Regions from separate parts of the Pseudoalteromonas sp. M58 genome, predicted to be linked through region 1. Evidence: predicted binding sites of a transcription regulator. Region 1 holds the regulator's gene; the other holds the start of a gene.
The links. The regulator LexA, encoded in region 1, represses DNA repair genes until DNA is damaged. The targets are predictions, from matches to a motif close to TACTGTATNNNNATACAGTA.
Positions count from the first base shown of each region.

Region 2: a site for LexA is predicted at 3,776-3,795, ahead of uvrD (DNA helicase II). Genes of this name have one in related genera too.

Region 1 covers NZ_CP152390.1:3,158,148-3,165,555, reverse strand. Annotated here, with positions in the region: gene norR (nitric oxide reductase transcriptional regulator NorR) at 1-589, opposite strand, end outside; gene hmpA (NO-inducible flavohemoprotein) at 755-1,936, shown strand; gene AAGD16_RS14585 (endonuclease) at 1,976-2,629, opposite strand; gene AAGD16_RS14580 (hypothetical protein) at 2,882-3,262, shown strand; gene AAGD16_RS14575 (PaaI family thioesterase) at 3,292-3,735, opposite strand; gene lexA (transcriptional repressor LexA) at 3,934-4,551, shown strand; gene coxB (cytochrome c oxidase subunit II) at 5,045-6,187, shown strand; gene ctaD (cytochrome c oxidase subunit I) at 6,187-7,408, shown strand, end outside.
Region 2 covers NZ_CP152390.1:135,238-142,645, reverse strand. Annotated here, with positions in the region: gene cysQ (3'(2'),5'-bisphosphate nucleotidase CysQ) at 1-382, opposite strand, end outside; gene nudE (ADP compounds hydrolase NudE) at 375-947, opposite strand; gene yrfG (GMP/IMP nucleotidase) at 1,234-1,881, shown strand; gene AAGD16_RS00665 (dUTP diphosphatase) at 2,149-2,775, opposite strand; gene AAGD16_RS00660 (YacL family protein) at 2,828-3,196, opposite strand; gene AAGD16_RS00655 (hypothetical protein) at 3,320-3,544, opposite strand; gene uvrD (DNA helicase II) at 3,860-6,025, shown strand; gene AAGD16_RS00645 (GNAT family N-acetyltransferase) at 6,003-7,408, shown strand, end outside.

The sequences.
Region 1 (7,408 bases):
AGCTTTGGCCAATAATTTCACCACCATCACGTTTGAGCGCCTCACGGTTTAACGCTTGTACTAATTCACTAGAGTGCTGCGCATGTTGTTTGTAATGGGCAAGCTCTAGGGCTGTTTTAAAGTGCGCACTGCACAAGGTTTGTAAGGTGTTGAGTGTATCAGTGGTAATACCGTAAAACGCATTGGCGTTAAGGCTATCAAAGGTCAGAATGCCAAGTAGTGCGTTTTTATCATAAAGGGGTAACCCTAAGCAGGCATGCACTGGAATATCACCGGTTTTAGCCAGTAGTAGCCCGTCGTATGGATCAGGTAGTGGACAGTCATGTGCAAATTGCAGAGCCAAACGACTACTGCAGATGGCTTTAAGGCGAGGATGCTCCGCAATATCAAAACGTCGTCCTAGGCTATCGGGCATAAGACCTTTAATGGCTAAGGGTTTTAATTGCTCACCTTGGCGAATTAATAATGCACTGGCATCGCTGGGAATAACACGTTCAACCGTGGCTAAAAGTTGCTCAAAACTGTGAGCATGTAACGTACTTTGCGCAAGTTCTAATGCAACTTGCGTCAGGTTGAATTGTTGGTTCATGTCAAAATGACCTGTTAGTGTATTTTTACAGGTTTTATAGTAGGTCATAAAGACTCATCTTGTAAAGTGAGTTAATTTAACCTTTTGAATATTATAGGTTTAATTAGTTGGCACGCTCTGTGTAATGCTAAATGCAAGCAGTTAGTTAGTACATAGGAAATAAACATGTTATCCGATAAAACCATACAAATAGTTAAAAGCACGGTGCCATTGCTTGCAGAGGCAGGTACGGTCGTAACCGATCATTTTTACAAGCGCATGTTTAGTCATAACCCCGAACTTAAACATATTTTTAATATGACTAATCAAGAAACGGGTCGTCAGCAATTTGCATTATTTAATGCGTTGGCTGCGTACGCGCAAAATATTGATAATTTAGCCGTGTTAAAAGAGGCGCTAGCGCGAATTAATCATAAGCATACCAGCTTAAATATTTTACCTGAGCATTATCCTATTGTGGGCGCACATTTAATTGGTACGTTAAAAGAGCTTATTCCTGAGCAGTTTACTGCCGATGTTGAATATGCGTGGCGCGAAGCCTACGGTGTACTTGCTGATATTTGTATTACCGAAGAAGCGGCATTGTATGCGCACAGTAAAAACAACCATGGTGGCTGGGCAGGCACGCGCCAGTTTGAAATTACTGATAAACATGTTGAATCTGAATTCGTAACTAGTTTTACGCTGACACCTGTGGATGGTAAAGCAGTTATTACCTACAAGCCAGGACAGTACATTGGCATTAAAGTTAAGCCTGAGGGCGCAGAATATGAAGAGATCCGCCAGTATTCTATTTCGCAAAAGAGCAATGCTAAAAACTATCGTATTAGCGTTAAAAAAGAGTGCCTACCAAAGCCTGGCGTGGTGTCTAATTATTTACACTCACTAGAGCAAGGCGCACGAGTAGAGTTATACCCGCCAGCGGGAGATTTTATTTTAAAAAATGAGACAACTCCAGTGGTACTTATTTCAGCAGGTGTTGGCCAAACCCCGATGATGGCAATGCTGCAAACGCTACTTAGTGGTGATAAAAATCAAGCGATTAGTTATTTGCACGCGTGTGAAAATAGCCGCGAATTTTCATTTAAAGGGTATTTAGCGCAGCAAACGGCAATGCATCCACAGCTAAAAACATTTACTTGGTTTAATCAAGGTGGCGAGGAGTGTGATTTCACTGGGCTAATGGATTTAACGGTGCTTGAGGCATCATTACCTATTAGCGAAGGGGCATTTTATTTGTGTGGACCAGCATCATTTATGGCTAACGTAAAAGGCCAGCTACTTGATTTAGGTGTGCAAAGCTCAAACATTCACTACGAAATATTTGGACCACACCAAGCGTTATAGGTTAATTAAAAGCGTGTGTTACACGCTTTTAATTTAAACTTACAGCTTTTTACTATTTGTGTTAGCAGCATAAGCTTGTTGTTGCCAAGCATTAAATAGCTTTTGTTGTTTAGCTGAAATTTTTAAACCATACGTTTTTTGCATGTAAGCGTACGCATCGGCAATGCGTTTACGTGCATGAACAGGCGGTTCAACAACACGTTGTTTAAAATTAACTTTAACCTCACAGCGACCATATTGCGTCGCGTTTTGGGCTAACATACCAAAGCGATAGTTTGAGCGATCGGCGTTAATTTCACCAATTGCAGGGGCTAAATTGTTTATATCGGCTTCCATCATGCGAAACTTAGCGCTAACTTTGCGGCAGTTTTTACGCCCACCATCTTGCCAACATTGTAACTGGTGACCAAATTCCCATGCAGGGACAATATGTTCCCATTCAATTCGCAATGCACGTTGATTTACTTTGCCTGAGCGGGTTAGTGTGTTGCGAGGCACGTAGCCACAATGGGTAGGATCGGGTACTAACTTTTTGCCTTGTTTTTTTATATCGCAACCACAATAAATACTTTTAGCGTTTTCGGGAAGGGTATTAATTAAGTGCTTTTTGGCACTCGAAAACCGCGTAAATTGTTCGCCCATTGCTGAAAAACAAGCACAGCAAGCCAACAAAGCTAAAATAAACCGAATCATATCCATCACATACGTGAACTACAGGAGCGGCTAGTTTAAGGCCTAGAATAAAAAAGTAAACTGCCACCGGCATGCTTTAATTTTAATTTGCGTATTTTGTAGAGGGCGTTTTTGAGGAGTAAATAGTGGGCAATATTCAGAGGCTAACGCTAAAAATGCGTTAATGAGGTGATTCCTGCGTTGTTGATTTGGTATAACGGTAAAACTGCGTTAAAGTTTGCAATGAAATTAATAGAGGGTAAAAACGAGATAATGTCGGAAATTCAATTTTTAAATGTAGATCTAGAGCTTGAGTCAAAGCAAGATATTAGCGTATTAGTTGCTGATTTAAAAAAGGTCGCAACTATTTTACATTATGATAAAGACGAATACCGTCAACTTGCTCGCATAGAGGTTGCAGGTGAAATAACCACGCCAGATAAAGCGATTAATCACTTGTGTGAGTTAATCGAGTCGTGTTCACGCAATGCATTAAAGCAATGGTTGAGTTGCTCACGCAGAACCTTCGATATGGGGTTTGAGTCTGGCACTTCGCCAAAATGCTTTAACCAAGCCTTACATGCAGATACCTTGTTACGTATATCTGCAATTGGTGCAGGCGTAGAAATTACTATTTACCCTCTCGAAAAGTAATTTAATTTCAACCTTGGTTAATTGACTTACTAGCCTTTTCGCTCAACTACGGCTGCGGTCATCCGTGATACGCAGCAAAGCTCATTGCGGCTATTGGTTATTTTAATATCCCAAACCGAGCTGCGTTTGCCGATATGATAAGCTCTCGCTGTGGCCGTTAATGTGCCATTGCGTGATGCCTTTAAATGACTTGCACTGATCTCTTGGCCAACACAATAAAACCGATTGAAATCAACTACAAAATTAGCGGCATAACTTGCTACTGTTTCAGCAAGCACCACATTTGCACCACCATGAACGATACCCATAGGGTTATGATGCTCTGGAATTGCCGGCATAGTTGCCACTAAGTAGTCATCACCAATTTCACTGATCTCTATTCCCATGGTTTTCATGAGTGTCCCTTGGCCTGTAATACCTTGATCTAATTGCTTACAAAACTCTAATGTAATCGGTTGATGCCAAATACTCATGCTAGCTCCTTGGATAAGTAATTGAGAATTAAAATTTATTAATATGATAATGCGTTGCTAATAATTACATTTATCACCCTGCTTTTAAAGTAGGTTATTGTTTGATGATAACGGCATATAAGGCATTAATTTATATTTGCGATTTTTAAATAACTGTATATACTCACAGTTAATTGTACTGTATGGAAAACCAGTTGTATGCGACCATTAACGAAACGCCAAGCGCAAATACTCGAACTCATTAAAGTGTTTATTAAAGACACTGGTATGCCTCCTACACGTGCCGAAATTGCACAAACACTGGGTTTTAAAAGTGCGAATGCTGCAGAAGAACACTTAAAAGCACTGGCCAAAAAAGGTGTGATTAAAATGAAGCCAGGCGCGAGTCGGGGCATTCAGCTTGTTGAAGAAGAGGAGCCAGAGCAGTTAGGCTTACCTTTAATTGGCAGGGTGGCTGCCGGTGAGCCTATATTGGCGCAACAGCATGTAGAAAGCCACTGTAAAATTGACCCTTTAATGTTTAAACCTGCGGCCGATTTTTTATTGCGTGTTAACGGTATGAGTATGAAAGACATTGGTATTATGGATGGTGATTTACTTGCTGTGCATAAAACCCAAGTTGCCGAAAATGGACAAGTTATTGTTGCCCGTGTTGACGACGATGTAACCGTGAAGCGTTTAGAAAAAGCGGGCAGAAAAGTACTCTTACATGCTGAAAATGATGAGTTTTCAGCTATTGAGGTCGATTTAGAAAATGAGTCGTTCAATATTGAAGGCTTAGCGGTAGGTGTTATTCGTAACGCTGACTGGATGTAGTATTAAAGCATAATTTAGCGCTTAATAGTGATTAGGCGCTGGGTTTGTTAGCAGCACAATGTCTAACTTATCAAATGTATGACTATATGTTGTCAAGTGCTTCTCCTATCATAAATAAAATCACTAAATACTTTATAAATAAACAAATTTACTCTGCTTTTTTAAGTTAACAATTTTTTATATTTCTATCCTGTAATTTCAATACACCCCTTACTAAACCTGACTCTTAGATTAATTGCCTGACTAGTTGCTATTTTTTTAGCTGCGCATTTTAAAAAATACACCTTGTTTATTTTTCATACTCACCTTGCTTATTGTTTATTTTTTAACTAGTTATTAAAGAGCTGGAATAAAAATAACTCACAGCTTAGTCGTTTTGAGAACACACATTTACTAAATCCAGCACCCTTATAAAAAATAAAAATAACGAATAGGCGTTTAAGCCGTATGCCTCTTCGCTTTGCGTCAGCAATAGCATCAAAGGAGCCGTCACATGGGTAAGCTGAGTTCTTCCTTGTGGCTTATATTGTTTGTTTTTTCGCAGAATGTGCTTGCTAATAGCCAATATAATATGCGTAAAGGCGTAACCGATATAAGTAATAATGTATACCAACTGCACATGACTATTTTTTTAATATGTTGTGTGATTGGGGTGATCGTGTTTGCCATTATGTTTTGGGCACTCATTCATCATCGCAAATCTAAAGGGGCTGTCCCTGCCCAATTCCATGAAAGCACCAAAGTAGAAATACTGTGGACTGCGATCCCTTTTGTCATATTAATTGTTATGGCCATTCCTGCGACTAAAACCTTAATTGCCATGGAGGATGCCAGCAAAGCTGATCTCACCATTAAAATTACAGGCTCACAGTGGAAGTGGCATTACGAGTATATGGGGGAGGACGTTGAGTTTTATTCCATGCTAGCTACACCTCAAAATGAAATAACCAACCTTGCTGATAAAAACCCGAATTATTTACTCGAGGTCGATAAACCGCTGGTACTACCAATTAATCAAAAAGTACGTTTTTTAATGACTTCAGATGATGTTATTCACTCATGGTGGGTGCCTGACTTTGCCGTTAAAAAAGATGCAAACCCTGGGTTTATTAATGAAACATGGACCAATATTAATGAGGTTGGTACTTACCGTGGGCAGTGTGCAGAGCTTTGCGGTAAAGATCATGGTTTTATGCCTGTTGTGGTAGAAGCTAAAACAGAAGAAGACTTCAAAACGTGGTTAGCAGAGGCTAAACAAGCCAAGCAAAAAGCAGCTGCAGCAGACGCTGCGTTATTAGACCAAGTTGTACCAAAAGAAGAGCTGATGGCGCTTGGTGAGCAGGTTTATATGGCGAGCTGCGCGGCGTGCCATCAGCCAACAGGATTAGGCTTGCCGGGTGTTTTTCCGGCTCTTAAAGGCAGCCCAATAGTCATAGGTGATATCAAAGGGCATATAGATATTTTGCTCCACGGTAAACCAGGTACGGCTATGCAGTCTTTCGCAAAGCAATTATCAATCAAGCAAATAGCAGCTGTTATTACCTATAAACGCAACGCGTGGGGTAATGACACTGGTGATGTAATTCAACCGAGCGAGATACAAGCGGCACTGGATGCTGATGGGGAGGCTAAATAATGAGTAGCATTGCAGAACAACCTAATACCAATGAGGCTCATCATGCCCATCAACCTGCCACAGGCTTTAAGCGCTGGTTATTTACAACCAACCATAAAGATATAGGTAGCTTATATTTAATTTTTTCACTCACCATGTTTTTAATTGGTGGGGCAATGGCGATGGTTATTCGAGCTGAGTTATTTCAGCCGGGCCTACAACTGGTTGATCCTCACTTTTTTAATCAAATGACCACAGTGCATGGTTTAATAATGGTGTTTGGTGCGGTTATGCCAGCCTTTACCGGCTTGGCAAACTGGATGATCCCGCTAATGATTGGTGCGCCAGATATGGCCTTACCGAGAATGAATAACTGGAGCTTTTGGATTTTACCGTTTGCGTTTTTAATCCTATTAGCTTCATTATTTATGCCTGGTGGTGGCCCTGCATTTGGTTGGACCTTTTACGCGCCGCTTTCCACCACTTATAGTAACGACAACACAGCAATGTTTGTATTTGCTGTGCATATTATGGGTATTAGTTCGATTATGGGGGCCATTAATGTGGTGGTCACCATAGTAAATATGCGTGCTCCGGGTATGACGTGGATGAAGCTGCCGTTATTTGTGTGGACATGGTTGATCACGGCGTTTTTACTTATTGCAGTTATGCCGGTACTTGCTGGTGCAGTTACTATGGTGCTCACCGATAAATACTTCGCGACCAGTTTCTTTGATGCCGCTGGTGGTGGCGATCCGGTGATGTTCCAACATATTTTTTGGTTTTTTGGTCACCCTGAAGTTTATATTATGATTTTGCCTGCCTTTGGCATTATTTCTACGATTGTTCCCACCTTTTCACGTAAAAAACTATTTGGTTATGCCTCTATGGTGTATGCCACCTCCTCCATTGCCTTGTTGAGCTTTATTGTGTGGGCGCATCATATGTTTACCACTGGTATGCCCGTGGCGGGTGAGTTGTTTTTTATGTACGCGACTATGCTGATATCGGTACCTACCGGCGTAAAAGTATTTAACTGGGTAGCGACTATGTGGCGCGGGTCTATTAGCTTTGAAGTGCCAATGCTGTTTAGTATCGCATTTATTGTGTTGTTTACTTTAGGTGGTTTTTCGGGGTTGATGCTAGCGATTACACCTGCCGATTTCCAATATCATGATACCTATTTTGTGGTTGCACACTTTCATTATGTACTCGTAACGGGCGCGGTGTTTTCTATTATGG
Region 2 (7,408 bases), 330 kb from region 1:
AATAGGTCACGCCTTTTGCTGGCCAATGAATCACTCCCAATACAGGATGATTATTTTCTATCAGCGCAATATTAACGGCAAAGTCGCCGCTTTCTAATATAAATTCACCGGTGCCATCCATCGGATCAAGCAGCCAATAGCGTTGCCAGTGCTGCCTGTCTTCCAATGCTGGGATCGGCGTCTCTTCGGACATAATAGGAATATCGGGAGCTAGCGCTTTTAAGCCAGCAACAAGTACATCGTTTGCGGCTAAATCTGCTTTAGTAACTGGCGTATTGTCTGATTTTTCTTGTTGACCAATATCATCTTTTTTATAAATAGCCATAATTGCATCACCTGCACTTTGGGCAAGTGTTATGCATGGTTCAAGTAATTTATCCATTAGTCGCTCCTGAGGCTAAGTACTTATCTAATAATAGCAGAGCGGCAACACTACGTGCTTCAGTAAAGTCAGGTTGTTCTAATAGCGACTGCCACTGCGCAAGTGGCCATTTAACAAGCACTAATGGCTCTGGCTCATCACCTAATAGGGTTTCAGGGTATAAATCTTTAGCAAAGAGAATATGCATAGTGGCATTGAAATAACTAGGCGCCATAGTGACCGTTTTAAGTGCTTCAAAGTATTCAGCACCAAAGCCAATTTCTTCTTTGAGCTCTCGGTTTGCCGCTTGCTCAGGTGTTTCACCGGGGTCAATTAATCCTTTAGGGAAACCTAACTGATAATCATTGGTGCCGGCGCAATACTCTCGAACGAGTAGTAGTTCGTTTTCAGCTGTGATGGGTACAATCATAACGGCTCCACGGCCACCGCCGCGAATTCGTTCATACTGACGCTCTTCGTCATTTGAAAATTTTAGTTCTAAAGACTCCACAGTAAATAAGCGACTTTTAGCGACAACATTATTACTGAGAATTTGTGGTGGTGTTGGGTGCTTTTTCTGTGTCATGGGCATCAATTTGCTATCATTGCAGTTATACTAATCATATACCCAAATGAGTATAAGATGCGAGTTTCAGTTTGAATTAAAAGCAATTTAAATGCAGAATTAATCATAAAATATCTTACCCGTAGTTAAGGTTAAATATTTATCTGGCGTTATTGAATTCGCCCTTAATATTTCATCATTGGGTATATGTTTTTAAAGTTCAATTAACAGAGCCCATTATATTTCGCTTGCAAGCATTTCATCGCAACGTAGTCATTTAACGCCTCAATTTCCACAAGGATATATCATGCTCAATTGGTCAAAAATCGATACTGTATTACTCGACATGGACGGGACTTTACTTGATTTACATTACGACACTGACTTTTGGCTCAATGTTGTTCCACAACAACATGCTCTGGCTCAAAATATCAGTTTTGAGGCAGCCCGCGCAGATATCTTAAAACGCTATCAGGCTGTGAGTGGCAAAATTCAGTGGTACTGCTCTGACTATTGGGAAGCACAGCTAAACTTACCTATTCTCGAACTAAAGCGCCAGTCTGCTCACTTAATCAAAATTCGTGAAGACGTTCCGCATTTTTTAACTGAACTTCGACGTGCAGGTAAAGAACTCATTTTACTTACCAATGCTCATCCAGAATGCGTAATGCTTAAATTTGAACATACCGCCATTGATAACTACTTAGACGGGGTGGTGTCAACGCATGAATATGGGGTAAGTAAAGAGCAACAAAGTTTATGGCACAAGGTTCAAGGGGATTTAGGGTTTGATAAACGCCGCACATTATTTGTAGATGACAGCTTACCGGTATTAAATGCCGCACGAGAATACGGCATTGAGCATTTACTTGCGGTTGCTAACCCGAATAGCCAGCAACCACATAACGATATAACCGATTACTTAAGTGTCACCGATTACCGTAAGCTTATTTAGGGTCTGTTGATCTTTCAAGGTTAAATTTGCAGCAGTCTGTTTGGTATTTAGGCAAGGCAGAGCCTATGTGGTGTGGTTATTCCCCATAAATAGGCGATAACGCAGCATCAATGCCAAACAGGCGCTGCCCGAAGGGTTCTGCCTAGGGGCGATTTACTCTTTGTTGCTCGGTTTTTACTTAGCCCACTAGGTTACAAACCTCGCGTCGCGATTAAACCGCCCCTAATTTGAACAAATTGTAATCCGCAAAGGTCAACAGACCCTGGCTTATTCGCCCTGAGGGTAACGCGCTACTAAGCCTTGATATACCTGTTTTGCAAAATCTACATGCTCAGTATCAAGGCTTTTAACTACTTCAACTAAGTGTTCGTTATCTTCTTTGCCATGCCACACTTTAATGTAGCTACCCTCTTTGTAACCATGATCCTGACGGAAGAAGTTCAGCGTATTTTTACCCACATAGCCACGATATAAATCATCAATATCCATACCGATTTGTGCCATACAACCGGCAAAAGCAGCCGCGTTAAAGGTTTTATTGGCAACCGCACTGGCTGCTAATAATTCAAGCGTTTGTTTAAAATCATCACCTTGCTGTGGGGCGCTCATTTGAGTTTGTAGCTGTGTTGCTATTTGCTCGTAGCTGGTCTCACCGTCGATACGTAGCGATAAACCAAAATGAAAAATATCAACCAGCTCTAAAATTACTTGTTCAGTATCTGGCGTTTGTTTTTTCCACCATTTCCAACCGTAATGATCCAGCATTTCTGCACATTCAACCCAAATAGCTCTATACCATTCAAAGCCTTGACTAAACCATTGCTCATGTACTTTGGTATTCATGGCATTTTGCATTTCTAGCATAACAACTAGTTTGTTTAAATTCGCAGACATATTGGTTCCACTGTTGGATTTATAATTAGGGTAATAATACAGATAATATAACTTAACGACCAGCCGAAAACTCATGCCACGAGTTGATCAGATCAACAAAGTCTTCAAAACCACAACCACTGCTTAAATCATTCTCTTCCAGCATGAGTTCGTCATCTTGGTAGGCTAATATATCTTCGTTATCTTGATGCAGCGCATGTGCTTCAAATAACGCTTCATCTTTAGAAAGAATTAGGTCAATTTCTTGGCCTTTAAGTGTTACCGGCTCAAAGCTTGAACTCACCGAGCTAATAAGTGCCTGCACCATCGCCACTTTATCTTTGCCTATTTCTTCATTTAACCAGCGGCCTATAATCGCGTGCTCGCTGCTAATTTTAATTCTTAACCCACTAATAGGATCGCGAATGAATTGGTATTCCATAACTTTATTCCAGTACTGCTAATACAACAGATTATAACCTAATCAGCTATGAATAATGAAAGCCAGATACAAAAATAGCGCCATAAGGCGCTATTAAAGTATGCTCACTATAGCTAACTATAGCTAACCGCCTGAGCGATAGCGGGCAGCATCAATAATTGCCCATAAATGGAATACGGCTCCAACAATGGCTGGAACAACTAAAAACCATAACGCGTAGCCGCCAAAAACCAAAATGGCAAACACCAGCGCCGCTAAAATACGACCCTGAACCAACTGCCCTAAACCTGGGAAAAAAATATTACATAGAGCGGCGATTACATTTCCGCCAGAACCTTGTTGAGACATACTAACCTCTGTAGTTTAATTAATTTTGTATTTGTACTTATTATTTATACTTACACACTTTATGCCAATTTATTAAGGCTTACAAATCATACAGTTAAATTATTACGAATTTATCAGTTTAGTATTTTTTGCCAAAAATAAGTCAAATTAGCAATTTTGAATAGCTATTTTAGTTACTTGCTCAGTTTATACTGTTAACTATTCAACAACTTAAATACGTATTTTATAAATAGCTGTTTATAAAAACAGTATTTTATTTAGCCTAACAAAAACACCTGTTATACTGCTCTCATTATTGATTAAAAAGGCGTAACGATGGACGTTTCAGAATTACTCGATGGCTTAAATGATAAACAACGCGATGCCGTTGCAGCGCCATTACAAAACATGCTGGTATTAGCAGGAGCAGGTTCAGGTAAAACTCGAGTATTGGTTCATCGTATTGCCTGGTTAATGCAAGTAGAGCAAGCCTCTGCCTATAGTATTTTTGCGGTAACCTTTACTAATAAAGCCGCTAAAGAAATGCGCTCACGGGTTGAAGAAACATTAAAAGCCCCTGTAGGCGGCATGTGGATTGGTACTTTCCATGGTTTATCGCACCGAATTTTGCGTGCACATCACCGTGAAGCAAACTTACCAGAAGCCTTTCAAATTTTAGACTCTGACGATCAGCTTCGTATGATCAAGCGCTTATTAAAATCGATGAATATTGATGATAAAAAATGGCCGGCAAAGCAGTTTGGTTGGTACATAAGCGCTAAAAAAGATGAAGCTCTGCGCCCTAAAGATATTCAGGCATACGATATTAACGAGCAAATGATGCTGCGTGTTTACGCGGCCTATCAAGAAGCTTGTGATAGAGCGGGCCTAGTTGATTTTGCAGAAATATTACTACGTAGCTATGAGGTTCTTAAAAATAACCCAACCTTGCTGCGTCATTATCAGCAGCGCTTTGCGCACATGCTTGTAGACGAGTTTCAAGATACCAATACTATTCAGTATGCGTGGTTAAAACTACTTGCGGGCGATACCAGCAGCATCATGATTGTAGGCGATGATGACCAAAGTATTTATGGTTGGCGCGGCGCAAAAATAGAAAACATTAAACGCTTTTTAACCGATTTTGATGCAGAGACGATTCGCCTTGAGCAAAACTATCGCTCGACTGCCACTATTCTTAAAGCCTCAAACGCGTTAATTCAAAATAACTCCGAGCGAATGGGTAAAAGTTTATGGACCGATGGTAACGACGGTGAACCTATTTCTATTTATGCTGCTTTTAATGAGCTAGATGAAGCGCGCTTTGTGAGTAGCAAATTACGTAGCTGGCTTAATGCGGGTAATGCACTTCAAGATGCGGCTATTTTATATCGTAGTAATGCGCAATCGCGGGTACTTGAAGAAGCAATGCTACAAGAAGGTTTAAAATACCGAATTTATGGCGGTATGCGATTCTTCGAACGGCAAGAAATTAAAGATGCTCTTTCATACTTACGCTTAGTGGGTAACCGCCAAGATGATGCGGCATTTGAGCGAGTTATTAATACGCCCGCCCGCGGCATTGGCGATAAAACATTAAGCCATATACGTGACTGCGCTCGCGCTGAATCTTTGCCGCTTTGGTATGCTGCTAAAGCCATTGTAGAGCAACAGCATTTATCGGGTCGCGCTTCTGGAGCTGTTGCCAAGTTTGTTGAGTTAATTGAACATATTGAAGATAAGATTAGTGACTTAACGCTGCACGAGCAGGCTAAATATGCCATTCAAACCTCAGGGTTAATGGCAATGTATCAGGCTGAAAAAGGTGAAAAAGGCCGTGCTCGGGTTGAAAACTTAGAAGAATTAATTAGCGCCTGCGATCAATATGAACTCCCTGAAGAGGAAGAATTCAGTTCACCACTACAAGGCTTTTTAGCCTACACCTCGCTTGAATCAGGTGAAGGGCAAGCTGATGAACATGAAGATGCGGTACAAATGATGACGCTTCACTCAGCTAAAGGCTTAGAGTTTCCGCTGGTATTTATGGTCGGTGTTGAAGAGGGCATGTTCCCATCACAACAAAGTAATGAAGAAACGGGCCGTTTAGAAGAAGAACGCCGCCTTTGTTATGTAGGTATGACCCGTGCTATGGATAAACTGTATATAAGCCACGCAGAAAGCCGCCGTTTATATGGTCAAGAAAAATACCACAGCCCATCGCGTTTTTTACGTGAAATACCCGAAGACTGCGTAGAAGAAATTCGCATTAAAACCCAGGTTTCTCGCCCGCCAGCAGCTGGTCGCTTTAGTGCATCGGTTAGCCATGCCGCCTTTGAAGAAAGCGGGTTTAATTTAGGTCAACGGGTGCTACATGCAAAATTTGGCATTGGTACGGTGCTTAATTACGAAGGCAGTGGCGCACAATCGCGAGTACAAGTTAACTTTGACGACTTAGGTAGTAAGTGGTTAGTAACAGCTTATGCAAGACTACAAGCCGTTTAACCGCGTTATAGAGCATCTGCAACAGCAGCTAACGAATGCTAAACATCGTCAGTTACTGTTGCTTACAGGCGATAAAAATTGGTGTTATGAGCAATGCACTCAGCTGCTTGCTCAATTACAGCAACCCTCTTTTGTTCTTTCTAAAAACACAAATTTAGTTAATGCACATTGGCCAGAGCATACCCATCAAATTTTAGGGCAAGAGTGCGCCCATGCTGTTTATGATGGCTACAGTGGACTGGTGCCAGATAAACTAGCAGCCTTAGCTGGCGTAGTTCAAGCGGGTGGCTTTTTAATTGTATTACTTCCACCGCTCGAATCACTTGAACATTGGTGCGATCCTGCGCTGCCATTATTTCAATCATTTGGACAAGCGCATCAATACAGCTTTTTTAATCAACGCTTAAAGCACTTACTGAGCAACGCCTCCTTATTACATTTTAATCAACAAGATGGCTGGGTTACTCTTGCCGACATTGATTCATCAGCAGGTACAATAGATTTTACCGAGCAACAACAATGTGTTGAATTAATAAAAAAAACCGCGCACGGACGGGCAAATAGACCATTATTGATTAATGCTGATCGAGGACGGGGAAAATCAGCGGCATTAGGGATTGCCGCAAGCGAGCTCAGCGATAAAAAAATCCTCATCAGCTCTATGCAATTTCGCGCATTGCACAGCAGCTTTAAACATTTAGCAAACGCACTTAATTTGGAGTATCAAGCAGGCAATAAATGCATTGCAAACATGCAATATATTGCACCTGATCAACTACTTAACGAACAGCCTGAGTGTGACTTGCTATTAATTGATGAAGCAGCAGCAATCCCTGTTCCAATGCTCATAAAACTACTCCACCTTTATCCTCGCGTGGTATTTTCAAGCACCATGGTTGGCTATGAAGGCAATGGTCGCGGCTATATTCTAAAGTTTACTCGCTACATTAAAACGCATTTTAAAAATATGCGCAGTATGACTCTTGAGCAGCCTATTCGCTTTGCAAAGCAGGATCCATTAGAGCTGCACATTCGCACGTTATTAGCCTTAGATGCTGAACATCACAGCGTCACCTTACACTCTACCCCTTTGCAATTTAAGCAATTACAGGCACATCAACTTGCTAGTAACGAGTCACTACTTTATCAAGTGATTGGGTTGCTAACGCTGGCACATTATCAAACCAGTGTGAATGATTTACGCCACTTACTAGACGCCACTAAACAACATGTATTTGTTTGCCAACAAGGTGATAATATTCTCGGTGTCTGTTTAATTGCGATTGAAGGTGGGTTTAATGCCGCCATGAGCAATGAAATAGCACAAGGAAAGCGCAGGCCTCAAGGTCACTTAATGGCACAAACGTTAGCACAATTGAGTTT